DNA from 3 places in the Oceanobacillus sp. NCCP-135 genome. Region 3 is predicted to be linked to each of the others. Evidence: predicted binding sites of a transcription regulator. Region 3 holds the regulator's gene; each other region holds the start of a gene.
What was found. Region 3 encodes Rex, which represses fermentation and respiration genes when NADH is low (regulators of the CRP and FNR family bind a similar motif). Its sites were predicted from a motif close to TTGTGAAATATTTCACAA; they were not measured.
Positions count from the first base shown of each region.

Region 1: a site for Rex is predicted at 3,211-3,228, ahead of AC6HVZ_RS04985 (TIGR04053 family radical SAM/SPASM domain-containing protein). Genes of this name have one in related genera too.
Region 2: a site for Rex is predicted at 1,406-1,423, ahead of AC6HVZ_RS07260 (nitrate reductase subunit alpha). Genes of this name have one in related genera too.

Region 1 is NZ_BAAKSZ010000005.1:7,287-12,046, forward strand. It holds gene AC6HVZ_RS04965 (hypothetical protein) at 1-160, opposite strand, end outside; gene AC6HVZ_RS04970 (DUF2929 family protein) at 306-488, shown strand; gene AC6HVZ_RS04975 (hypothetical protein) at 667-1,002, opposite strand; gene AC6HVZ_RS04980 (undecaprenyl-diphosphate phosphatase) at 1,101-1,922, shown strand; gene AC6HVZ_RS04985 (TIGR04053 family radical SAM/SPASM domain-containing protein) at 1,973-3,115, opposite strand; gene AC6HVZ_RS04990 (DUF2249 domain-containing protein) at 3,297-3,536, opposite strand; gene AC6HVZ_RS04995 (Crp/Fnr family transcriptional regulator) at 3,757-4,449, shown strand; gene moaD (molybdopterin converting factor subunit 1) at 4,760-4,760, opposite strand, start outside.
Region 2 is NZ_BAAKSZ010000007.1:124,457-129,216, forward strand. It holds gene AC6HVZ_RS07255 (nitrate/nitrite transporter) at 1-1,265, opposite strand, end outside; gene AC6HVZ_RS07260 (nitrate reductase subunit alpha) at 1,488-4,760, shown strand, end outside.
Region 3 is NZ_BAAKSZ010000048.1:5,417-10,176, reverse strand. It holds gene AC6HVZ_RS18650 (FtsW/RodA/SpoVE family cell cycle protein) at 1-49, shown strand, start outside; gene AC6HVZ_RS18645 (ABC-F family ATP-binding cassette domain-containing protein) at 440-2,359, opposite strand; gene moaC (cyclic pyranopterin monophosphate synthase MoaC) at 2,755-3,258, shown strand; gene AC6HVZ_RS18635 (redox-sensing transcriptional repressor Rex) at 3,251-3,883, shown strand; gene AC6HVZ_RS18630 (DUF4305 domain-containing protein) at 4,146-4,346, opposite strand; gene AC6HVZ_RS18625 (CPBP family intramembrane glutamic endopeptidase) at 4,349-4,760, opposite strand, start outside.

The DNA.
Region 1 (4,760 bases), on a different contig from region 3:
TATTTACTAGTGTAAATAAACTGTTTCTCCCAAAAAACATCGGCAAATTCTCATCACCATCATCCCCGCAAATGCCATCAACCTCAAATCCTTCTTCTAAAAAAGTATTTGTCATATGAAAACCAATCCAATGATTACAGTTAACAACTAAAAATGACATACAAAATCCCCCTTGTATAGTATGTATATGAAAAAGAAATACTTTTATTTTTCACGTTCATTTGGTAAACTATAGATGAGTGCAAGAAACTATAAAAGATCATTGAAAATTATAGAAAATATTTTCTTAAGATGAGGTGTAACAAATGCGATACATCGTAACGATTGTTTGGGCAGTGCTAATAAGTGCTGTAATTTCTTATGTTCTATCAAGCATGGCTGGAAATGAATTCAATATGACTGGTACATTTATAGTAACAGGTCTTTTTGTCGTAGCAGTTGCTATTTTAGGTGACGGAGTACTGAAAGAGGAACAAAGCAACAACTAAATTTGGATATGTTGGAAGAACCCTTGCCTTCTAAGAAACCCAAAATGGCAAGGGTTCTACTATTTAAAGAAGTAAGAAAGTATAAACGAAATCGACTCTTTCGCCGATTTCTCCAAATCTGACTTCTGCTCTCTGACCTCTGGAAAGACGCTTTAGCGTTTTTCTCAAGGTACAATAACTAATACCAGGGTAATACACTTAATGCAGCAAGTGCAGCTAAAGGTAAAATAAGCCTTCTGAATCTTCTTGGAGGACGGCCATATCCTGGGTAACCATACCCATAGCCGTAACCTGGATAGCCATAGCCGAACTGACGGTCATGATCATATGAAGGATAATCATAATCCGGTGATGGATTTTGATTATGATCAATTGGCACAGCAAAATAGACATATTCATCATCCAATCCAGTTATTATCCCGTCAACCTTTGATCCATCAACCATTTCAGCAAGCACATAAGAATGCATATGTTCTTTACATAAATCGTATATATGATGATAATTGTTCTTCATTTTCTTAACCCTCCTCACCAAATAGACTATTCATATGCCTATATTTTGGTGACTTGTATATGAAATGAAAATGAAGCATTCCCGGGAGGAAATTTTTTATGGAAACAATCACAGAACTTTGGATATTAGTTAAATATTTAATATTAGGATTAATCCAGGGATTTACAGAGCCAATCCCGATATCTTCAAGTGGCCATTTAATTATTTTCCGTGAACTATTTAATATTGAAATTAAGGGTCTTTCTTTTGAAATATTAGTTAACTTTGGCTCACTGATAGCAGTTCTGCTCATTTACAGAAATGACATCATTCGTTTAATTAAAAATGGCTTCCGCTATATTATTAATAAAGATGATGATGCAAAAGGCGATTTTCAATTTATTGTTTTCCTTGTGATAGCAACAATCCCAACTGGAGTACTTGGTATATTATTTGAAGACTATATTGGTGAAAAACTGAGCGGTGTAGCTATAGTAGGTTATACACTCCTTTTAACTGGTGCCGCATTATGGATCATCCGTAATCTCAAAGGTAGAAAAAATGATGGGGATTTAACCGTAAAAGATGCCCTTATTGTCGGCTTTGCCCAAGCAGTTGCTTTAATTCCAGGAATCAGTCGTTCAGGCGCTACCATTGTTGCCGCAATGCTCGTAGGTATGAAACAAGAAACTGCACTAAGATTTTCATTCTTGTTATATATTCCAGTAAGTCTTGGTATTAGCATATTATCTGTAACTGATATTATTGGTGATCCAGATTTTGACACATTAATGATTCCTTATTTAATTGCATTTATAGCATCGATTATTGCCTCATTCTATGCCTTGAAATGGTTTATTAACGTCATGGCTAAAGGTAATCTAAAGTATTTCGCCTTTTATTGTTTCATCGTAGGTATACTTGTTATTTTGTTCTTATAATTATTAATGTAAAAAGATGAGACTCGATCCTTAAGTCTCATCTTTTTATATTATTTCGTTTTCGCTCTTTCTTGTTTCATTTTTTCACGCCATGCTTTAGGAATATAAACACAATATGGTTCGCTCTCCATATAATCACCTGTTACATTATAGGCTCTTGACCTAGAGCCACCACATACATGACGGAATTCACAGACTCCACATTTCCCTTTATATTTATCCGGATTTCTTAGATTTTGGAATACTTCTGATTCTCGGTAAATGGTTGCTAATGGTGTCTGACGAACATTCCCCGCTTTAATTGGCAGTAATCCACTTGGATAGACATCCCCAGTATGGGAAATAAAAACAAAACCATTGCCATCGTTTACTCCCTTAGGTGCACGACCTAAGCCGTCAATTTGACCTGTTTTTCCCTGATTGAGTGCATCCTCATAAAAGATATGCTCCTTATCGCTCATCCCCTTATGTTCACGTATTTTGTTTTGAATAACGACACGACGATAATGCTGAGCTGCAGTTGTTTTAATATCAAATGGAACATGTTTCGAAAGATTATATAACCAGCGTAGTACCTTCTCATGTTCTGCTGGTGAAATCATATCTGACTCCTTCCCTCGTCCAGTTGGAACAAGGAAAAATACACTCCATAGGACTACACCCATTTTTTCGATCATTTCAGCCATTTCATCAAGGTATTGATAATTGTATTTTGATATAACGGTGTTAATTTGTAATGGCATTTCCAATTCATGTAAATACTGTATTGCATTCATCGTTAAATCAAACGAACCATCTGTTCCACGGAAATGATCATGCACTCGAGCACAATGTCCATCAACACTGAATGCCCATCTTGCTAGTCCCACATCCTTTGCTTTTTGCATCGCTTCTTTTGTTACATTCGGTGTTGCCGATGGTGTCATTGAAACACGAACACCTTTATTAACGGCATATTCTGCAATATCGAAAACATCCGGACGCTCTAAAGGATCTCCACCAGTAAATACCAACATCGGATTATCCATTTCATATATATCATCAATCAGTTCTTTACCTTCTTCAAACGTTAATTCCAAAGGGTTGCGATGATACTGTGCTTCTGCACGGCAATGCAGGCATTTTAATTGGCAGGCACGTGTCAATTCCCAAATTACAATAAACGGATTTTCATTATAATCTCTTGTAAACATGGTAATCCTCCTATTCGTAAACTTGGTTTATCACCAAGCAGTTTTAAACCATTGAAAAGTTCTATCTAAATTGTAAATTACCTTTTAAACAAACGATGTGATGTTTTTCACTTATATATATCAGTTCATCTTATCGACACAAATAGATCCTTGAAACTAATTTCAAGGATCTATGCTTACATTATATTTTTCCAATAGCTACACGCCAAAGTGTTGGACCTTCTTCTAAGTACTCCCAGGAGAATGTCCCTTCTCTTTCCATCATAAATTGATAATGTAATGGTTTTGGATTATGATCATTTGAAAGCTCCATGAATTCACCTGATTGTAGTTCATCGAAAACTTCAAAAATACGTGGATGTCTATATTTAGGTTCAATGTCTGGAGCGTGCAACTTTGTTGTATATTTTATATTATTCATTTAAGAAACCTCCCAGCTCATTTTCTGATATTAATTAAACAATTATAGAATAAGCCGAACAGATGGAAATGTATGTGAGTAAAAACACCATTAACATATGATTTTTATCACAGTAACATTAAATATTCACATTTTAATTAATATCACAGTATGTTACATGATACTATGGTAAAAGAGGGAGATAAAGTAGTTACAAGTTAGCTAGAAGGGGGATGTCACAATGAATTCAGAATCAGTTCGGGAACTGTTACAAAGATTTACTATATTTAAAGATCTGACAGCGTTTGAAATGGAGCCTATTGTTGATTTAGCCAAAAACCGGTTGTATCGTCATGGTGCACATATATTTATGCAGGGCGACCCGTTAACAAATGTTTATTTCATACACCAAGGGAAAATCAAAATTTACAAAACCGATATCCACGGTAAAGAGCAAATTGTAAATGTATTGCAGCCGGGAGATATGTTTCCACATCAGGGATTCTTTCGACAGGATAACTATCCAGCACATGCAGAAGTACTAGAAGATGCTGTATTAATATATATTCCGATAAATTTATTTGAAAATTTCCTGATTACACATCCGGAGATTTGCGTGAAATTATTCCGTGTCTTAGGAGATATTATTGTAGATCTGCAGGTGCGTTTAGAAGAAAAAATCCTTCACAATACATACGAACAAATTATCATGCTACTCTTGCGCCTATCCAAAAGTTACGGAAAAGAAACTACGGACAATCAAATTCGGATAACGACACAGTTTACGAATAGGGAGCTGGCTAATATGATCGGATCAAGTCGTGAAACAGTCAGCCGCACACTAACCCAGCTGAAAAAGAAAAACTTAATCACGACAGATAAGACCGGATTTATTGTAATAGACTCCGATGGATTAGAAGATGAATTATTTTAATGAAAAAACGGGACTGATACAGATCATCCCGTTTTTTCATTGTCTATTCTAATTTTTTCATTCTAACTGCCTTCTCCAGTAGGTGCTACGCTGTACTTCTTTTAAAACCTTCCGTTCTAATGTTCAGCTAAGGGTTTGGATGGATACTAGTAAAAAGTGGAGAGGGGATCTGGTGAATATGAGAAATAGCAAAAGAAAGTTGAGAGATAGGCAAGCTATTCTTCATTTTCTCTCCACTTCGGGGCGGTGTCTCTCCATTTTTGTTATTTTCTCTTAACTTCGATGAAGGCGCTATCTCCCATAATACATCC
Region 2 (4,760 bases), on a different contig from region 3:
TCTTCTTTTGTATAGCCAGTGATTCGCGTAAAGGCTGGATTTACATGTTGAATATCTAAATTCTTGTTCGTAACCATAATTCCTTCCGCAGTTCCCTCGATAATTTGTCTTTCAATATTCATTCGATCCTTGTAATACATGAAAATTACAATGACAAAGCTGACGAGTGCGAATTCAGAAAGCAGCATAAATGCGATCGCATGGTGTCCGGTAATATTGTTGACGGTCGTTAAAAGAAGTGGTGGGAAGAAACCGCCCAATCCCCCCATGGCAGAGACGATACCGTTTACAATCCCGGCTTGATTGGAGAAGTATAATGGAACAAGTTTAAAAATAGTCCCATTACCGATTCCGACAGTTACACCAACGGCAAGTGCTCCGACAGTGTACCATTCGATATTCGGTGAAAATGACAGTAACACTCCGGAGAAGGTAACCCCAGCAAAAACAAACATTAAAATGATAAATGCATTAAATTTATCTGCCAGCAAGCCCCCAATTGGACGCAGTAACGTTGCAATCGCAATAAAAATAGCTGTTCGTATCCCCGCATCGACAGGTTCTAATCCGAAATTTTCGACTAAAAAGCTGGGGAGGAACATTGTAAACGCAACAAAGGCACCAAATGTAATGAAATAAAACAGGCTGAGAAACCATAATGTCGTATTTTGGTAAACCCCTTTTATTTGTTCGGCCATCGATTTTTTTACTTTTGCTTCCTGTCTGTCCCCAAAAATAAAAATCAGTGCAGCAAAGACAAGCAGTAAAAGGATAAACAGTCGAACGGTACTTACCCAGCCGATATGTTGTGCGATAATCGGAGCGGTAAATGTTGTGAGTGCCGTACCAATATTACCAACCCCATAAATCCCGTTGACAAACCCATGTTTTTCTTTTGGAAAATACTTTGGCAGGGAGGTAACACCAATGGAGAAAGTCGCTCCCCCTACACCTAGGATTAGGCCACCAATAACCAAATCTGCAAACGAATCAGCCATACTGATAAAAAATACCGGAAATAAAAGAATGAGTGTACTGATGAAGAAAAGCATTCGTGATCCTAATCGGTCTGTGTAGATGCCGATGGGAATCCTGAGCAATGACCCTAGAATAACCGGAATTGCTGTTACAAATGACGCCTGTCCACTCGTTAAGGCGATATCCCCCTGAATAAAAGGCATTAAGGAAGAAATTAAAACCCAGACCATAAATCCAATAAAAAGACTCGAGGTTTGCAGTGTCAATTGAACAATTGGTTTTTTCATAAGTAGTTACTTCCTTTCCATATACATATTTTTTAGTATTTACCCTAGTTTAGTTAACTTTATTCTATAATAATGTGAAAAAAATCACAAATATAGTATTAGCCTATTTAATTATGACTAATTCGTGACTGACTTAGATTTTGTGACATATTTCACAACGATATGGTTTCGTCAATGATTAAATACAATTACATCGTTAAATTGTATTTTTTTGGAGGGAAAATGATGAAGAAACCGTCTCCGCTTTGGCAACGATTGAATTACCTGAAACCTAAAGAAATGTATTCGAATAATCATAGTCAGTTGCAGGAAGGAAATCGTGATTGGGAAAATGTGTATCGCAGAAGATGGCAGCATGATAAGGTTATTCGTTCCACACATGGCGTTAACTGTACCGGTTCATGTAGCTGGAATATTTATGTAAAGGATGGGATTGTCACATGGGAAGGGCAGCATTTAAATTACCCAACAACAGGTCCTGATATGCCGGAGTTTGAACCGCGCGGCTGTCCAAGGGGGGCAAGCTTTTCGTGGTATATCTATAGCCCATTGCGTGTGAAGTATCCCTATGTTCGGAAAAAATTATTGAATCTGTGGCGCGAAGCCCTTCAAGCACATGCCAGTCCACTAGAGGCGTGGGCAAGCATTGTAGAGGATAAAGAAAAGGCAACAAGCTATAAACAAGCAAGAGGAAAAGGCGGATTAGTTCGTGCGGAGTGGGAGGAAGTGACAAAACTTGTTGCTGCGTCTGTGCTTTATACAACAGTAAAATATGGACCTGACCGTAATGTTGGATTTTCTCCAATTCCAGCGATGTCCATGATCAGTCATGCTGCTGGAAGCCGGTTTATGTCATTAATCGGGGGACCGATGCTCAGCTTTTATGATTGGTATGCAGACCTACCACCTGCTTCCCCGCAAATTTGGGGAGATCAGACCGACGTCCCGGAAAGCTCAGACTGGTTTAATTCCGGCTATATTATGACATGGGGCTCGAATGTGCCGCTAACTCGTACACCAGATGCGCACTTCCTCGTCGAAGCACGTTATAAGGGAACGAAGGTGATTTCCGTCAGCCCGGACTATGCGGAATCGACAAAATTTGCCGATGAGTGGATGTCTGTTAAACAAGGGACAGATGGTGCTGTGGCAATGGCAATGGGACATGTGATTTTAACTGAATTTTATCAGAAGGAAATGACACCTTATTTTGCAGCATATGCAAAGACCTATACCGATTTTCCATTCTTGGTACGTCTGAAAAAAGAGAATGGCGCATATACAGCAGATCGCTTCCTGCATGCGAAGGATCTCGGAATCGATTCAGTGAACAATCAATGGAAGCCAGCGATGTTTAATTTGGCAACAGATGACTTTTCTATTCCACAGGGGACAATGGGTTCTCGTTGGGACGAGCGGGGAAAATGGAATTTACGCTTAGTGGATGAGAATACAAATGAAGCAATCGAACCTAGTTTAAGCTTTTTAGGAATGGAAGATGACATCGTTACAGTGAACATGCCATATTTTGATACCGAAACGAAAAAAGTTCTCCCACGTGCGGTTCCAGTTAAACAAGTAGAGCTAAATGGAAAAACGGCGTATATTGCAACGGTTTATGATTTAATGCTGGCAAACTACGGAATTGACCGTGGAATTGGTGGAGAAGTGGCAAGCTCCTATGATGAGATTGCACCGTTTTCTCCAGCCTGGCAGGAGCAGATCAGCGGTGTGGATCGCAATCTGGTTATTAAAATTGCCCGTGAATTTGCACAAAATGCGATTGATACACAGGGTCGCTCGATGATTATTATGGGTGCCGGGATTAATCATTGGTTCAATTCGGATACGATTTACCGTGCTGTTGTCAATCTTGTCCTATTGGTCGGAGCACAGGGCGTGAATGGTGGTGGCTGGGCTCATTATGTTGGTCAGGAAAAACTTAGACCTGCGGAAGGCTGGAATACCATTGCAACCGCAAAAGACTGGGGTTCACCCAAACTGCAAAATGGAACGTCATTTTTCTACTTTGCGACAGGGCAGTGGCGGTTTGAAGAATCACCCGTAAGTAATCTTGTCGCTGCAAATGTGGATAAAGCACGATATGATCATCACGGGGATTACAATGTACTTGCTGCACGTCTTGGCTGGCTGCCATCCTATCCGACCTTTAATAAAAATGGAATTGATCTTTATAATGAAGCGGTCAATAGTGGCAATGAAACAATTGATGAAATAGGAAAGTATGTTGCGAACCAGTTAAAAAGTAAAAAGCTGCTGTTTGCGATCGAGGATCCGGATGATGCAGTAAATTTTCCAAGAAACTTATTTGTCTGGCGTGCCAATTTAATTTCCAGTTCCGGAAAAGGGCATGAATACTTTTTAAAATATTTACTTGGAACATCGCACGGGCTGCTGAATTCAGATGAAGACAGCATTCGTCCAGAAGAAATTAAGTGGCGCAGGGAGGCACCTGAAGGCAAGCTGGATTTATTGATTAATCTCGATTTCCGGATGGCGGGAACAGCGTTGTATTCAGATGTGATTTTACCAGCTGCTACCTGGTATGAGAAACATGATTTATCCAGCACGGATATGCACCCATTCGTCCATCCATTTAATCCAGCCATCGCATCACCTTGGGAGGCAAAATCAGATTGGGATATTTTTAAGGAATTGGCAAAAGGTGTTTCTAGTTTAGCTGAGGAGCTGGATATGGAGCCGGTTAAGGAAGTAGTTGCATCCCCAATCCTGCATGATACTCCTGGCGAAATGGCTCAAGCCTATGGGGAAATTAAAGACTGGTCCAAAGGGGAATGTGAGCCAATTCCTGGTAAAACGATGCCACATATTACTGTTGCCAAGTACGATTACAAACAAATATATAGGAAAATGACATCTCTCGGAAAAGGTGTTGTAACCAAGGCCTATGGTGGAAAAGGCATTAATTGGGATATGGAGAAGGAATATGACCTCGTGAAGCGGACGATCGGCACCATTCAAGATGGCAGTATGGCAGACGGCTGTCCGGATATCACCAGTGCCAGAGATGCTTGCGAAGCTATTCTGATGCTTTCATCCACCACCAATGGAAAAGTAGCGGTTAAGGCCTGGGAAGCATTAGAGAAGAAAACGGATCTGGAGCTGAAGGATTTAGCTAGTGAAAGGGAAGAAGAATTATTTACCTTTGATCAAATCACGGCACAGCCTAAAACAGTCATCACGTCACCTGCATTCAGCGGTTCGGAAAAAGGGGGCAGAAGGTATTCGCCGTTTACCACAAATATAGAGCGAATGATTCCGTTTCGGACGATTACAGGAAGACAATCGTATTTTCTGGATCATGAGCTGATAAAAGAATTCGGGGAATCGATGGCAGTATTTAAGCCGATATTAAATGATTCGCCATTTAAAGCAAATCGACCTGAAGTGGAAGGAAAAGAGATTACGCTGAACTATTTAACCCCACATAATAAATGGTCGATTCACAGTATG
Region 3 (4,760 bases):
TAGGGTTGCTGTTGAACATACGATACAAAATGATTATTTGTTTAAATAGGTTTTTACAACAAAAAAATAAAAAATTGGATCTTTCACAAAGTACGGGAAAATTAATAGGTTTGTTTCTTTAAATACACATTGTACCGGTTCCGAATAAACCAACTGATCTAACATTCCCCGCAAAATGTGATTGAACCAAAAAAATTTGCATGTAAAGAGGCGTAGAGAAACGAACTTATCTACGCCTTTTCATGATTTAAGATGAAAGGGAGACTGTTGGGTTATAGGTGCTCGGACGGCTTTATTTGTTTAGGAAGACATTCAGGGTTGCTTACACGACTTATGCGTGAATGTGTACAGGTTGGCGAGGGTGATGCACAACATTTACATGAATTTACATACCTCCCGTGGGTTGTTGGGCTACTATTACATATTTTATCTTTAAAAATTACTCCTGCAAAACTGCCCATTCTTCCATCAGTTGCTCTATCTCCTGTTTAATCAAGCTTGTCTCCTTCGTTAATTCCAATGCTTTTTCATGGTCCTGGTAGACATCAGGTTGTGCCATCTTTTCTTCAAGCTTTTCGATTTCTAATTCAAGCTGCTCTATCATTTCCTCTAGCTCGTCAATCCTGCGTTGCTTTTTGCGCTTTTCGCTTTGAAGCTGTTTTTCCTCTTTAAAGCTAAGCTTTCGTTCATCTGTTTTTTGCGTGATCTCAGCTGTTTCTTGAAGTCTTTCTAATTCAGCTTCTTCTTCTTTCTTTTCCATATAATAATCATAATCCCCTAAATAGACGGTTACACCATCGTGCTCTATTTCGGCAACCTGATCGGTAATTTTATTGATAAAATATCGGTCATGGGAAACGAAAATGATGGTTCCGGGAAAATCAATCAAGGCTGCTTCTAGCACTTCTTTACTATCAATATCCAAATGATTGGTAGGTTCATCCATGATTAATAAATTTGCCTTTTGCATCATTAACTTTGCTAAAGCAAGTCGGGCTTTCTCACCACCGCTTAAGGAGTGCACGAGTTTTAAAACATCATCACCGGAAAACAAAAAGTTTCCCAAAACGGTGCGAATATCTTTTTCATTGATGGTTGGATACTCATCCCATAGCTCCTGTAAAACAGTCTTGGATGATGACAGGTTTGCTTGTTCCTGATCGTAATAGCCGATTTGCACATTGGTTCCTATCTGGATCTGGCCATTTGCCGGTTTTAATGTTCCGAGGATTGTTTTTAATAAAGTTGTTTTTCCAACTCCATTAGGACCAACCAATGCAATTCGTTCACCACGATTCACATGCAACTTGATATTCGAAAACAAATTCTTAGAATCATCCTCATAACGAAAGGATAGACTATCTATTTTTAATACATCATTGCCGCTACGTCTATTAACCTGGAATGAAAATGATGCAGAGGATTCATCACCAAGCGGTTTATCTATCTTATCCATTTTCGCCAATAGCTTTCTTCGGCTTTGTGCCCGTTTCGTTGTTGCTGCTCGAACAATATTTCGTTGGATAAAGTCTTCCATCTTTTTAATTTCCGTTTGTTGTTTTTCGAATTCTTTTAATTCCTGCTTATAATCAAGTGCTTTTTGTTCCAGAAAATTACTGTAGCTTCCATAGTATTTTTTTGTTTTATGACGGGATATTTCATAAACAATCGATACGGTTTTATCCAAAAAATATCTGTCATGGGAAACAATGACGACCGCACCAGGATAGCTTATTAAATAGTTCTCCAGCCAACCAAGTGTTGCAATATCAAGATGGTTTGTGGGCTCATCCAGGATGAGTAGGGCAGGCTGTTTCAGTAATAGTTTCCCTAATGCCAATCTTGTTTTTTGTCCACCACTTAGTTCATTAATAGATGTTTCGTAGTCAAAATCCTGGAAATTCAATCCGGTAAGCACAGCTTTTATATCAGATTCATACGTATATCCATCATTACGTTGAAAGGATTGCTGTAATTTATCATAATCATGTAGCAGCTTTTCATAATGTGTAGTAGAAATATCCGGAGCTTCTGCCATTTTTTCCTCCATAGCACGCAGTTCTTGTTCTTGAAGGAGGAGATGCTGAAATACTTCCAGCATCTCCTCCCAAATGGTTTTTCCTGACTCTAAAGACATGTGCTGGGACAGATAGCCAATGGTGAGATCTTTTGGTTGGAAAAGCTCTCCCTCATCATAGGTAAGCTCACCTGCCATTATTTTTAATAAAGTCGATTTTCCGGCACCGTTTCTGCCAACAATTGCAATCCGATCATTCTTTTTTATTTCAAGCTTTATATTTGCTAAAATTTCTTCTGCTCCAAATGATTTAGATAATCCGTTTAATTGCATAAGTATCATTTCGTTCACCTCATCTCTTCTAGTGTATCGTATTTTGAATTAGGCAAGCAATAATATTGTGAAATTGATCACGACTTATTTGTGAATATCTGTTAAAATAACTTATAGAGCTGTTCAAAAGTCCGGTAAAATGATAAATCGTAGGGGATCTTTTATTAAGTGCCGTCACGTCCTTGAAAAAGTAAATAGCTTTTTCTCACGGAGACGGGCGTATAGAGAAGCTTTCCTTGTCCTGTGAGCATACAATCCTGTGTAAGCATATTGCTCACGTATACTGTATCCGTTCTGCAAATCAGAGCGATGCTGCCTGGAATTTTTCAATCCTTTTTATTTTCACTTTTGAACCTATTTATTTATAAAGGATGTTCCATTTTTAATATATTGGAGTTGAGTGTATGACAGATTTCACGCATTTTAATAAACAGGGTAGAGCACGAATGGTCGATATCAGTGAAAAAAACGAAACAGAGCGAATGGCGCTTGCCCGGTCTAGTATAATTGTAACAAGGGAAATTTATGAAAAGATTACAAGTAATAAAATCAAAAAGGGTGATGTGCTTTCTGTTGCGCAGGTAGCTGGAATTATGGCAGCGAAGAATACATCGGATCTGATTCCAATGTGTCATCCACTGCAATTGAAAGGAATTGATATTTCCTTTGAATGGTTTGTCGAAAATAACACATATGAACTTTTAATAGAAGCTTTTGTAAAAACGAAGGGAAGTACAGGTGTTGAAATGGAAGCCTTGACAGCTGCATCAGCAACAGCGCTTACCATATATGATATGTGCAAGGCGATTGATAAAGGAATGATCATCGGCCAAACGTTTCTTTTGGAGAAAAGAGGCGGAAAGTCTGGAGATTATTATCGAAGTGAAAGAAGGAATAGCAATGAATAAAATACCACAGGCAACTGCCAAACGCTTGCCTTTATATTATCGATTTTTAAATAATTTAAATCACCAGGGTAAGAAACGTGTTTCGTCAAAAGAACTTAGTGAGGCCGTAAAAGTAGATTCAGCAACTATCCGAAGAGATTTTTCCTATTTCGGAGCATTGGGTAAGAAAGGCTATGGCTATAATGTTGAGTATTTACTTGGTTTTTTTAGAAAAACACTGGATCAGGATGAGCTGACCGAGGTTGCCTTAATTGGTGTTGGGAATTTAGGAACTGCATTTCTGCATTATAATTTTTTAAAAAATAATAATATACAAATCAAAATGGCGTTTGATGTGGATAATGAAAAGGTTGGGAAAAAAATTGGTGGCGTTCCTGTTTATCATATTGAAAACCTGGAAGAAAAAATGACAGGGATTAGCGTAGCAATTCTGACCATTCCTGCTAGTGAAGCAGAAGGTATAACCAATCGTTTAGTGGATCATGGAATAACTGGGATTTTAAATTTCACACCTGCACGAATTACCGTTCCTGATCATATTCGAGTACATCATATTGACTTAGCTATTGAACTACAAGCACTGGTTTATTTTTTGAAGCACTATCCGTTGAGTAGCGAAGATTAGAGTAGTGGGTTTTGCTTGTCTATGACACAGGTAGTACTAAAGAAGGGGATGATGTTATTATAACATCATCCCCTTCTTTAGTTATCTTTGCTTCACGCATCATTCTCATTATCAATCCAATTTTCAAAACGTATATCTAAAGTAAAAAGGCTTTATTTTGCCAGGATTGATTTCGATACCTGCTTCGTTGCTATTGTCGCCTTTTTGTTCACTTTCCGTCCAGTGCTGCGCTTGATCTTTCAAGCTAATTAAACGCATATTTCTACTTTTTCTTTTTATTTTTTAACCGGAAATGAATGGATATCAGCCGTATGCTCACACCGAAGTCCAGGGTTGCGAAAAGCGCTATAATGATTGTCGTAATATTCCAAATTGTTTTATCCGCACTTAATATTGCGATATATACGAAAAATACTCCCATAATAAAGTATACAATGGCCATTGCCAGGGGTGAAGTTCTCATAATTAGCCTCCAATAAGAATCATCTGCATATCTTGTAATTGTTGTTGCATCCTTTCCATATCCTCTGGAGTGAAATTATATTGCACAAGAACGACAATAGAATTCATAGCCATATGCACAACGATTGGTACAATAATCCGTTTTGTTTTTACATATAAAAATGAGAATACAAATCCCATGGAAGCATAAATTAGGATGTGCTGTGGTTCTCCGTGAATAATTCCAAACACAAAAGCTGATAATAGTGCAGCGAAAAAGAAATTCATTTTTTCATGTAAACTTCCGAAAATTATTTTCCGAAAAATAATTTCTTCTAGAATAGGCGCGATAAACATTGGGATGATCATAAATAAAGGAGTAGCACGCGTTACATCCATGATCACTTGTGTGTTTTCAGAGCCAGCCTCAATTCCT